DNA from 2 places in the Streptomyces sp. ME02-8801-2C genome. Region 2 is predicted to be linked to the other one. Evidence: predicted binding sites of a transcription regulator. Region 2 holds the regulator's gene; the other holds the start of a gene.
The links. The regulator HspR, encoded in region 2, represses chaperone genes until heat shock. The targets are predictions, from matches to a motif close to TTGAGNNNNNNNNNCTCAA.

Region 1: lon (endopeptidase La) is a predicted target of HspR. The motif match lies at 4,253-4,271, and genes of this name have one in related genera.

What each region holds. Positions count from the first base shown of each region.
Region 1 is NZ_JARAXP010000012.1:178,332-184,711, reverse strand. It holds gene PV396_RS33065 (hypothetical protein) at 1-549, shown strand, start outside; gene PV396_RS33060 (MarR family winged helix-turn-helix transcriptional regulator) at 1,109-1,612, opposite strand; gene lon (endopeptidase La) at 1,816-4,230, opposite strand; gene PV396_RS33050 (GNAT family N-acetyltransferase) at 4,408-5,052, shown strand; gene PV396_RS33045 (rhomboid-like protein) at 5,607-6,380, opposite strand, start outside.
Region 2 is NZ_JARAXP010000005.1:111,888-118,267, forward strand. It holds gene PV396_RS17755 (PA14 domain-containing protein) at 1-2,018, shown strand, start outside; gene PV396_RS17760 (heat shock protein transcriptional repressor HspR) at 2,078-2,524, opposite strand; gene dnaJ (molecular chaperone DnaJ) at 2,530-3,717, opposite strand; gene grpE (nucleotide exchange factor GrpE) at 3,754-4,413, opposite strand; gene dnaK (molecular chaperone DnaK) at 4,410-6,254, opposite strand.

The DNA of each region.
Region 1 (6,380 bases), on a different contig from region 2:
GCAATCTCTCGTACCGCCGAGGCCCACGCACAAACCTGTGACCTTTCTCACCCGCGTACACCCCAGGCAACCGTGGTTCTCGCCCGTTGGTCTTCGGCCGTCGTGGAGCACCTGGTGCTGTCCGACTCGGCCCTGCTGACCGCGTCCCCGGACGGCACGGTCACCGCGCACCTGGACGACCGGCTCTCCCGCGTCCCCCGCGCCTCGCTGGCCACGGACGCGATCGCCGACGCGACGGTACGGAACAAGGAGGGCGGCTTCTTCACGGCGGCGGCCGACCCGTCGGTGGCGTCCCGCGCGGTGACGGGCTCGCTGCCGCGCGCCGAGGTGCACGCCCTGGCCGCCCTGACGGACGGCGCGACCCGCTGGGTGGAGAGGTTCACCGAGGGCGACTGGACGGCATGCTTCACCACCGTACGCAAGGAGGGCGCGGGCGCGCTGGTGCAGCGGGTACGGGAGCTGGAGCGGACGGACGCGGACGGTGGCCGCCCGCGTCTGGGCCGCAGCAAGACACACGACGACGCGACGGTGGTGTACGTGGAACTTTGAAGACGGGTCGCCGGGACGCTGGGTCGGCGGAACGCCTGGACGCCCGGGGCGCCGGGTCCGCGGGACGGACGCCGGGCGGCAGGACGCCGGGGCGGCGGGACGGCGGGTCGGCGGGTCGGCGGGTCGGCGGGACACCCGGGGCGCCGGGACGCTGGGTCGCCGGGACGCTGGGTCGGCGGAACGCCGTGACGCCCGGAACGGCGGGACGGCGGGTCGGCGGGACACCCGGGTCGGCGGGACGCCGGATCCGCGGAACGCCGGGCGGCAGGACGCCGGAACGGCGGGACACCCGGGGACGGCGGGTCGGCAGGACACCCAGGGCGCCGGGACGCCGGGTCGGCGGAACGCCGGGACGCCCGGAACGCCGGGACGCCCGGAACGGCGGGACGCCGGATCCGCGGAACGCCGGGCGGCAGGACGCCGGAACGGCGGGACACCCGGGGACGGCGGGTCGGCGGGACGCCGGGGCGGGCGGAACGCCCGGTGCGCCCGGAGTCGGCGGAACGGAGGGCGGCGGAACGCCCAGGGGCACCGGGGGCACCCGGTGCCGCCGGGGTGCCTACTTCTCCATGCCCGCGTTCAGCTGGTGCAGCAGTCGGGCGAGTTCGGCCACCTCGACGCGGTCCCACGCGATCAGCTCGCGCATGTACCGCTCCCGCCTCGCCTCCCGGACCGCGCGGAAACGGACGCGGCCCTCGTCCGTGAGGTGGACCAGCCAGGCGCGGCCGTCCGCCGGGTCCGGCTCGCGGGCGATGAGGCCCAGCTGCTCGAGGGCGCGCAGCTGCCGGGACATGGTGGCCTTGCCGACGCCGATGTACGCCGCGAGCTCGGTGGCCCGCTGGCGCCCGCACTCCTCGAGCCGTACCAGCAGCCCGTACGCCGAGGACTCCAGGTCGGGATGGACCTCGCGGGCCATCTCCCCGGAGTTGGCCCGGGCGCGCCGCAGGAACACGGTCAACTCGCGCTCCAGGGCGAGGAATTCCCGCTCGACCGCGCGCCCTGGCGTCGCGGCCTCGACAGGCAGCTCGCCGAGGCTCCCCTCGCCGTTCCCGTCCTCGTGCACGTCAGCACCCCTGATCCGGTTTTCGCCGCTCGGAAAGACTCCGTCGAACACGGCCGTTGCCGCAGCTCGGGGCAGTATTCCGCAGGCGCGGGTCGCCGTCGTCACCCAGGTCCCCGCCAGGGCCCTCCGACCCCCGGATCGGCGTACGGGAAGACCCGGACCCCCGTATGGGGACCCGGGTCCTCGCCGACCGGCAGCGTCCGTCACGCCGCTGCCGGAACCTTCACCTCCGCCGGGTTCTCCGCCGGGGTGAGCGCCAGTTCGAGGACCTGGCGGACGTCGGTGACGGCGTGCACGTCGAGCTTCTCCAGGACCTCGGCCGGGACGTCGTCCAGGTCGGCCTCGTTGCGCTTCGGGATGATCACGGTGGTGACCCCGGACCGGTGCGCGGCGAGCAGCTTCTGCTTCACCCCGCCGATGGGCAGCACCCGCCCGGTCAGCGAGACCTCGCCGGTCATGGCGACGTCCGTCCGCACAAGCCGTCCGCTGAGCAGCGAGGCGAGGGCGGTCGTCATGGTGACGCCCGCGCTCGGACCGTCCTTGGGCACGGCACCCGCCGGGAAGTGGATGTGCACGCCCCGGTCCTTCAGGTCGCCCACGGGCAGTTCCAGTTCGGCACCGTGCGAGCGCAGGAAGGAGAGCGCGATCTGCGCGGACTCCTTCATCACGTCACCCAGCTGCCCGGTGAGCGTGAGCCCCGCCGCCCCGGTCTCCGGGTCGGCGAGCGACGCCTCGACGTAGAGGACGTCACCGCCGGCCCCGGTGACCGCGAGCCCGGTCGCCACACCGGGTACGGCCGTACGCCGCTCGGCGGGATCCGTGGCGGACTCGGGCACGTGGTGGGGGCGTCCGATGAGGCCGCGCAGATCGTCCTCGGTGACGGTGAACGGCAGCTTCCGCTCCCCGAGTTCGTGCTGTGCGGTGACCTTGCGCAGCAGCCGCGCGATGGACCGCTCCAGGTTGCGGACGCCGGCCTCCCGCGTGTACTCGCCGGCGAGCTTGCGCAACGCGCTCTCGGCGAGGGTGACCTCGGCGTCTTCCAGGCCGGCCCGCTCAAGCTGCCGGGGCAGCAGGTGGTCCCGGGCGATGACGACCTTCTCGTCCTCGGTGTACCCGTCCAGCCGGACGAGCTCCATGCGGTCGAGGAGGGCCTCGGGGATGGCGTCCAGCACGTTGGCGGTGGCGAGGAACACCACGTCGCTGAGGTCGAGTTCGACCTCGAGGTAGTGGTCGCGGAAGGTGTGGTTCTGCGCCGGGTCGAGGACCTCGAGCAGCGCGGCGGCCGGGTCGCCCCGGAAGTCGGAGCCGACCTTGTCGATCTCGTCGAGGAGGACAACGGGGTTCATGGACCCGGCCTCCTTGATGGCCCGCACGATACGACCGGGCAGCGCGCCGACATACGTACGCCGGTGCCCGCGGATCTCGGCCTCGTCCCTGACCCCGCCGAGCGCGACCCGGACGAACTTGCGGCCCATGGCATGCGCGACGGACTCACCGAGGCTGGTCTTGCCGACGCCGGGCGGCCCGACGAGGGCGAGCACGGCGCCACCACGACGCCCGCCGACGACCCCGAGCCCGCGCTCGGCGCGCCGCTTGCGCACGGCGAGGTACTCGGTGATGCGCTCCTTCACGTCCTGCAGCCCCGCGTGCTCGGCGTCGAGCACGGCCTGGGCGCCCTGGATGTCGTACTCGTCCTCGGTCCGCTCGTTCCACGGCAGTTCGAGGACGGTGTCGAGCCAGGTCCGGATCCAGCCGCCCTCGGGCGACTGGTCGGAGGACCGCTCCAGCTTGTCGACCTCCTTGAGGGCGGCCTCGCGCACCTTCTCCGGCAGGTCGGCGGCCTCGACGCGGGCCCGGTAGTCGTCGGACTCCTCGCCGTCCTGCTCACCGTTGATCTCGCGCAGTTCCTTGCGTACGGCCTCCAGCTGCTTGCGGAGCAGGAACTCCCGCTGCTGCTTGTCGACGCCCTCCTGGACGTCCTTCGCGATGGTCTCGGCGACGTCCTGCTCGGCGAGGTGGTCGCGCAGCTGCTGGGTGGCGAGCTTCAGCCGGGCCACCGGGTCGGTGGTCTCCAGGAGCTCGATCTTCTGGTCGGTGCTGAGGAAGGGCGAGTAACCGGAGTTGTCGGCAAGGGTGGAGACGTCGTCGATGGCCTGTACGCGGTCGACGACCTGCCAGGCGCCGCGCTTGCGCAGCCAGGCAATGGCAAGTGCCTTGTATTCCTTGGCGAGTTCGGTGACCTGACCGGGCACGGGGTCCGGGACGGTCTCGTCGATCCGCGTCCCTTCCACCCACAGCGCGGCCCCGGGTCCGGTGGTGCCGGCTCCGATGCGCACCCGCCCCCGGGCACGGATGAGGGCGCCCGGATCCCCGTCGGCCAGTCGGCCGACCTGCTCCACGGTGCCGAGGACACCGGTGCTCGTGTATGTCCCGTCGATGCGCGGCACCAGCAGAACCCTGGGCTTGCCGGGCTCGGTGCGCGCGGCGGCCTGGGCGGCCTCCACCGCGGCACGCACATCGGCGTCGTTCAGGTCCAGCGGAACCACCATGCCGGGCAGCACGACCTCGTCGTCGAGCGGCAGCACGGGCAGTGTGAGCGGTGTGGACGTCGAAGCCATGATCTCCCCTTCGGCACTCAAGTTGAGTTATGCCGACTCAATGCTTGGGCGGGGTCGATTGTTCCCCGGGGCGTGTTCGCCGTGAGCGATCACCTCTGTCGCCCTGCTCGGGCACCCGCATACAGTCACCGCAGTAACAGCCATTAGCCACTATCGGCTATTACGCAGGAGGTGGGCGTGGACGGAACCGTGCGGGCCTGGGTCGACGGCTGGGTCGTCTCGCGCGGGGCGTCGCCGCCCCTGGTCGAACCCTGGGGATACACGATCGACATGGGCATGGCCGAGCACGTCACCCGGCACGTCCTCGACGCGGTGAACGACGGCGTCGAGGAACGGACCGTGCGGAAGGTGGCCGACGCGGTGACCGGGCCCGGCGTGTGGCTCAAGGTGTTCGACGACCCGGCGACGGTCGGCGCATGGCTCGGCGCGGGCTGGTGGATCGACCCCGAGCCCGGCTACCTGATGTCCGTACCGCTGACGGCCGAAGAGGCGCCGGCCGTCCCGGACGGTTACCGGGTGCGGATGTGGACGCGCGGCGGGGTGACCCGTGTCCTGCTGGCGGCACCCGACGGCTCCTGGGCGGCGCGCGGCCAGCTCGCCCCGACGGGCAGAACAGCGGTCGTCGACCAGGTGGCCACCTCTCCCGCGCACCGCCGCCGGGGACTCGGCTCCTTCGTGATGCGCACGCTCACCCGGGAAGCCGTCGCGCAGGGCGCGGAGAGAGGAGTACTGGCGGGGACGCCGGACGGCCGGGCGCTGTACGAGGCGTTGGGCTGGCGGGTGGAGGCCCATCTGACGAGCGCGAAGTTCACGGGGGCGTAGGCGGATTCGGCCGACGCCGGCGTGCTCACGGCACCGCCGGGCGCAGTCGCCCTGACGCCGGCCACTCCCCACGCTCCGGCGGCGCAACGGCCGCGCCCACGCGGGCGGCCGATGGCGCACGGCAATGCCGGCGCGTTTACTGCAACGCCGGGCACAGCCAGCCTCCGCTGGCCGCTCCCCATTGCTCCGGCGGCGCAACGGCCGCGCGGGCGGCCGACTGCGCACGGCGGTGCCGTCGCGCTTACTGCACGGCCGGGCGCAGCCGGCCGACGGCTCCGGGCAGGGGAGATTGCCGACGGCTCCGGACCGGCTATCCCGGCCGCCACTGCGGTCGTACAGCGACCTGGCGGGATGCGCCCGAGCCGGCGGCCTGCCTCACCCACGGCCGCAGGGCGACCCCGATGGCCAGCGCAGTCACCCTCACGCCGACCGCTCCCCGCGCTCCGGCGGCGCGACGGCCGCGCGGCGGAGCCCGCGCGGGCGGCCGACTGGCACGGCGGTGCCGGCGTGCTTACCGCACCGCCGGGCGCAGCCGGCCGACGGCTCCGGACCGGCTATTCCGGCCGCCGCTGTGGTCGGCCGGCGACCTGCCGGGATTCGCCCTGGCGGGCGGCCCGCCGCACCCACGGCCACAGCGCGACCCCGATGGCCAGCGCCATCACATGCCCCCAGTTGGTCATCGGATCGGTGTACGCGACCAGGTCCTGGACCAGCATCCAGCCGAACCCCACGAGCAGCGGCCACCCCAGCCAGGGCCGCAGCAGCCCGGCCAGCGCCCCCACGCTCGCCGCGACCCCGAAGCTGATCCCGTAGTCGAGCCGGTGCGCCGAACTCACCGGCAGCCACCCCACCAGCACCCCGAGCCCCACGGGCACCTCGGTCGCAAGGGTGGCCAGCAGATGCCCGAGCGCGAACACCCCGGCGGTCCGCGCACCGCCGATCCGCCGTTCCAGCGCGGTGAGGACGAGAAGCAGGACGACGGCGTACGGCGAGGTCACGCCGCCCGCGATCCACAGGGCGCTGGCGACCAGCACGAACACGGGCGTCCGTACGAGATGGGCCACGTCCGTGCTGGAGCCCTGGTAGAGGGCGTGCACCAGGGCGGGGTGGGCATGCTCGGCGACGGAGGCGGTGACCAGGAGGAGGGCGGCGAACGTGAAGGTGAACGGGGTTCCGGTGGGCGTGGGGAGAAGACGCCAGGGGCGCGGGAGGCGCCGCCTCGCGGGAGCGGCGCCCCCGTCGGCGACCGGCCGCGCGCACCCGGTCTCCGCCGGACCCCGCTGCCTCGGCACCCCGTCCAGCAGCCGCGCGCCCTCCACGCCGGGCGC
Region 2 (6,380 bases):
TCAACGTCGACATCCCCTCCGGCAAGCACGCCCTCCGCATCGACTACGCCAACTGGACAGGCTCCGCAAACGTCCAGTTCGGTTACGCGCCCCGCACTTCGGCGAGCACGGACAGGGTCAAGCCACTCGTCCCGGTCGGCGCAGCGGTGACGTACGACAAGAGCAGCGGCACGGCCAAACTCACCTGGTCGCGGAACAAGGAGATGGATCTCGCGGGGTATCGGGTGTATCGGCGGCTGAAGAGCGGCTCCTTCGGCAGCAGACCGCTGATGACGACCGTCGCCACTACGTACATCGACACCGCACTTCCGAAAACGGGGGCGATGTATTACTACGAGGTCCGCGCCCGCGACAAGGCGGGCCATGACTCGTCTGGTACTGCGGACCTGCCCGTCACCACCGTGGACAAAACCCCGCCCGCCGCCCCGTCGGTGGCCTGGGACGCGTGCCCAGGCGATCAGCCGTATGCAGCCCCCCAGCTCGTCACCACTGCGCAGAACCAAGCCGACATCGCCTGGTATGAGATGCAGCGCCTTGTCACTGGCATCTGGACCACCGTCTACTCCGGTCCCAAGGGCGCGATCTGCGACGCCGGTTATCCCGCCGACGGCAGCAAGGTCACCTACCGCGGCCGAGCCCGTGACGCGGCCGGCAACTGGTCCCTCTACTCGGCCGCCACGACGTTCACCACCCCCGACCTGACGCCCCCTGCGCCAGTCGCCGACGCCCGCGTCGAGTACCGGTCGGGGGTTCCGCACCTGATCTGGTCGCCCGTCAGTGGGGCCTCCGCCTATCAGGTCGTCCAGTACGACCCGGCCACAAGCGGCTGGCTCGACGCGCTGCCCGGCGGTGGCACCACCAAGGAAACCGACGCTGTGCCACGCCAGTTGGCCGCGACCGCCGACACATACCGGTACGCGGTCCGCTCGACGGACGCCGGGGGCAACGCCGCCGCCCGTGCGGAGGTGACCCTGTCCATGGCGGACCGGCCCGAGGCGATCCCCCCGTACGAGACCACCGCGAACCGGGCCGGCCCTGGGGTGGTCGTCTCGTGGAGCAGTGCCGACCCGTGGACTTACGACGATGGTCCGCTGCTGACATACCAGATCTTGCGGACCGACCCGGCGACGGGCGAGAGCACCGTCGTGGACAAGTGCAAGTCGGGCATCGCGTTCGACGAGCGGCTGACGGACCCCTCGGTCAACTGGTGGTGGGCCGGTGACGACGCTCCGGCGTACGCCGGCCGCAAGGTTCTCCACGGCAGCTGTTGGGATGTCTCCGGGGCTTCCAGGACGACGTACGAGTACCGGATCGTCACCGTCGACCGGTACGGACACGCCTCGCAGCCCGGCGCGGCGGCCACGGCGACCACGCCGGACACCGAGCGTCCGGCCCCGGTACGGAACCTGACCGCCGAGGAGCTTCCGCTCGGCGTACGCCTGACTTGGACGCCACCCGCCGACGACGACATCGCCGCGTACTACGTATGGCAGGGCATCACCGACCCGGACACCGGCGACACCGTCTGGAAGAAGAACTGCTGGAAGGGGGACTCGCTCGCCGAGACCGAGATCCTCTGCCCGACCGTCCCGGACGGATCCACCCACGTCTACCGGGTGGCCGCCACGGACGACTGGGCCTACATCGAGGAGGGCCCGGACTTCTTCCACACGGCCGATATCTCGGTCACCCTGTCCGACACCCGGCCCCCGGGCTGGACCGGGACCGGGGTCCGCCAGGGCCAGTACCCGGCGCTGGAGGTCGGCTGCGAAGAGACAGACGGTCTGGGTGACTGCTCCCTGCTGCCCGACTATCGCGTGGACCGCTGGGACCCGGCTTCGGGCTCCTACACCACCCTCACCACCGCCAAGGTCGGCCGCCCGACCATCTACATGGATCACACCGTGCACGCGGACCTGCTGAACCTCTACTACTACCGAGTAGTGTTCACCGGTACCTCGGGCGTCGAACTCGCCACGCGGCAGGTGGCCTACGGCATCTGGAACAACTGGCTGTGACCACGTGGAAAGGGGCCCGGAGAATCCTCCGGGCCCCTTTCACCTGCCTGTGGGCTACGTCAGTCCTGCGACCGCTTCGGCCGCCACACCACCAACGCACTGGTCTGCTGAACTTCCTGATACGGCACCAGATCCCGCCGATACGACGCGTGCACCGCTGCCTCCCGCTGCTGCATCGCCGCGGCTGCGCCGTCCAGGGCCGACTCCATCTCCGCAACCCGCTGCTGCAACGCGGCGACCTGGTTCTCCAGTTCGATGATCCGCTTGATGCCGGCCAGGTTGATGCCCTCGTCCTGTGACAACGCCTGCACCGTGCGGAGCAGTTCGATGTCGCGGGCCGAGTAGCGGCGGCCCCGGCCGGCGGTGCGGTCGGGGGAGACCAGGCCCAGGCGGTCGTACTGGCGCAGGGTCTGGGGGTGCAGGCCCGAGAGCTGGGCCGCCACCGAGATGACGTAGACCGGGGTCTCGTGGGTCAGTTCATACGGATTGCGTCGACGACCGTCCATCTCGGTCAGGCTCCCTTCGCCGCCTCGAACAGCTCCGCCCGCGGATCCTCGTCCGCGGTCGCCTCGCGATACGCCTCCAGTGCGTCACGAGCCTTCCCCGCCAGCTCCGTCGGGACACTCACCTCGACGGTGACCAGCAGGTCGCCCCGGGTGCCGTCCTTGCGGACCGCGCCCTTGCCCCGCGCGCGCATCGTGCGCCCGTTGGGCGTGCCCGGGGGCAGCTTGAGGGTGACCGGCGGGCCGCCCAGGGTGGGGACCCTGACCTCGCCGCCGAGTGCCGCCTCGACGAACGTCACCGGCACCGTCACCGTCAGGTTGTCTTCCTTGCGGCCGAAGACCGGGTGGCTGTCGACGTGGACCGTGACGTACAGGTCACCCGCCGGACCGCCCCGCTCGCCCGGGGCACCCTTGCCGCGGAGGCGGATGCGCTGGTTGTCCGCGACCCCGGCCGGTATGCGCACCTGCATCGTCCGGGAGGACTTGGCGCGCCCCGAGCCGCTGCACACCAGGCAGGCGTGCTCCGCGATCAGGCCCCGGCCCTTGCAGTCCGGGCACGGGTCGGTGAGCGAGAAACCGCCGCCCGAACCGCGCGCCACCTGGCCGGTGCCCACGCAGGTCGGGCACACGCGCGGTGTGCCGTTCTTGTCGCCGGTCCCCGAGCACGCCTTGCACGGTGACTGGGACGTCATGCGCAACGGGACCGTCGCGCCGTCCACCGCCTCCGTGAAGCTCAGCGTGACCTCGGTGTCGATGTCCTGGCCGCGCCTGGGCTGCGTACGGGTGGTGCCGCCGCCCCGGTTGAACAGGCCGCCGAAGACATCCCCGATGCCGCCGCCGAAGCCGCCCGCACCGGAGCCGGCCCCGGCCCCGCCCTGGGCGCCGCCGCCGAAGAGGTCGCCCAGGTCGAAGTTGAAGGAGCCGCCGCCCGCGCCCGGCCCGGGGCGGAAGCCGCCGTTGCCGAAGAGGGCGCGGGCCTCGTCGTACTCCTTGCGCTTCTTGGGGTCACCGAGGACGTCGTTCGCCTCGGAGATCTCCTTGAAGCGCTCCTCGGCCTTGGCGTTGCCCTTGTTGGCGTCCGGGTGGAACTCGCGGGCGAGTTTCCGGTACGCCTTCTTGATCTCGGCCTCGGTGGCGTCCTTGGGGACGCCGAGAACCTTGTAGAAGTCCTTCTCGATGAAGTCCTTGGTGCTCATCCTCGACGTCCCTCCTTCCCACCGCCGTCATGCACGTCAGCCCTCTTCCGGGCCACCGCTCTCCTTGCCGTCCGCCGCGTCGCCCGACGTCGAGTCCTTGTCGGCCGGCGTCGCCCCGGGCTGGGGTTCGGCCACCGCGACCCGCGCGGGACGCAGGTTGCGCTCACCGAACTTGTAACCCGGCTGCAGGATCGCCACACAGGTCGTCTCCGTGACGTCCGGCGCGTACGAGTGCATCAGGGCCTCGTGGATCGTCGGGTCGAAGGGCTCGCCCTCCTTGCCGAACTGCTGCAGGCCCATCTTCGCGGCGACGGACTCCAGCGACTCGGCGACGGACTTGAACCCGCCCACCAGTTCACCGTGGTCCCGCGCGCGGCCGATGTCGTCGAGCACGGGCAGGAGTTCGGTCAGGAGGCTCGCGACGGCGATCTCCTTGACCGTGATCCGGTCCCGCTCGACCCGGCGGCGGTAGTTCTGATACTCGGCCTGGAGCCGCTGGAGGTCCGCGGTGCGCTCACCGAGCGCCGTACGCACCTGGTCCAGCTGTGCCGTCAGACCGGCGACCTGTGCTGCTGCTGCGTCCCCGGCCGGGGCCGCCCCCTCCGAAGAGGGGGCGGTCTTCGGCTCGGCGTCGTCGGACGTGGCGCCGGAAGGGACGTCGGGCTTCTCGTCGAAGCCCGGAGTCTCCTCCGTCACGCGGCACCGTCCTTGCGCTCGTCGTCGACGATCTCGGCGTCCACCACGTCGTCGTCGGCCTTGGGGGCCTCGGCGCCGGGCGCGTCGCCACCGGCGGCCTGCGCGGACTGGGCGTCGGCGTACATGGCCTGGCCCAGCTTCTGCGAGACGGCGGCGACCTTCTCCGTGGACGTGCGGATCTCGGCGATGTCCTCGCCCTTGAGCGCGGTCTTCAGCTCCTCGATCGAGGCCTCGACCTCGGTCTTGATGTCGCCGGGGACCTTGTCCTCGTTGTCCTTGAGGAACTTCTCCGTCTGGTAGACGAGCTGCTCGCCCTGGTTGCGGGTCTCGGCGGCCTCGCGGCGACGGTGGTCCTCGTCCGCGTACTGCTCGGCCTCCTGGCGCATCCGGTCGACCTCGTCCTTCGGCAGCGAGGAGCCGCCGGTGACGGTCATCTTCTGTTCCTTGCCGGTGCCGAGGTCCTTGGCCGTGACGTGCATGATGCCGTTGGCGTCGATGTCGAAGGCGACCTCGATCTGCGGGACACCGCGCGGGGCCGGCGGCAGGCCCGTCAGCTCGAACATCCCGAGCTTCTTGTTGTACGCCGCGATCTCGCGCTCGCCCTGGTAGACCTGGATCTGGACGGACGGCTGGTTGTCCTCGGCCGTCGTGAAGATCTCGGAACGCTTGGTCGGGATCGTGGTGTTGCGCTCGATGAGCTTCGTCATGATCCCTCCCTTGGTCTCGATACCGAGGGACAGCGGGGTGACGTCGAGGAGGAGTACGTCCTTGACCTCGCCCTTGAGGACACCGGCCTGGAGCGCGGCGCCGATGGCGACGACCTCGTCCGGGTTGACGCCCTTGTTGGCGTCGCGGCCGCCGGTCAGCTCCTTGACGAGCTCGGCGACGGCGGGCATACGGGTCGAGCCACCGACGAGAACGACGTGGTCGATCTCGGACAGGGCGATGCCCGCGTCCTTGATGACGTTGTGGAACGGCGTCTTGCAGCGCTCCAGCAGGTCGGCCGTCAGCTGCTGGAACTGGGCGCGGGTGAGCTTCTCGTCCAGGTGCAGCGGGCCCTCGGCGGAAGCCGTGATGTAGGGCAGGTTGATCGAGGTCTCGGTGGACGAGGACAGCTCGATCTTGGCCTTCTCGGCGGCCTCGCGCAGGCGCTGGAGGGCCATCTTGTCCTTGCCGAGGTCCACGCCGTGGCCGGTGCGGAACTGCTGCACCAGGTAGTCCATGACGCGCTGGTCCCAGTCGTCACCACCGAGGTGGTTGTCACCGTTGGTGGCCTTCACCTCGACGACGCCGTCACCGATCTCCAGGAGGGACACGTCGAAGGTGCCGCCACCGAGGTCGAAGACGAGGATCGTCTGGTCGTCCTTGTCGAGGCCGTACGCGAGAGCGGCGGCCGTCGGCTCGTTCACGATGCGCAGGACGTTCAGGCCCGCGATCTCGCCGGCCTCCTTCGTCGCCTGACGCTCGGAGTCGTTGAAGTAGGCCGGGACGGTGATGACCGCGTCCGTGACCTTCTCGCCCAGGTAGGCCTCGGCGTCGCGCTTGAGCTTCTGCAGGATGAAGGCGCTCATCTGCTGCGGGTTGAAGTTCTTCCCGTCGAGCTCGATCTTCCAGTCGGTGCCCATGTGGCGCTTGACCGACCGGATGGTCCTGTCGACGTTGGTGACCGCCTGACGCTTGGCGACCTCGCCGACCAGCACCTCACCGTTCTTCGCGAAGGCGACGACGGACGGCGTGGTCCTGGCACCCTCGGCGTTGGTGATGACGGTGGGCTCGCCGCCCTCCAGAACGCTGACGACGGAGTTAGTCGTGCCCAGGTCGATGCCGACCGCACGTGCCATTTCGATTCCTCCAAGGGAATGACCGAGTTGCATGACCGAGTCGGACCCTGACTTGGAGCCTGACTTGCAGTCTGACTTGAGTGGAACAGGCTCAAGTGTGCATCACTCCCGCCGCCCGGTCAACAG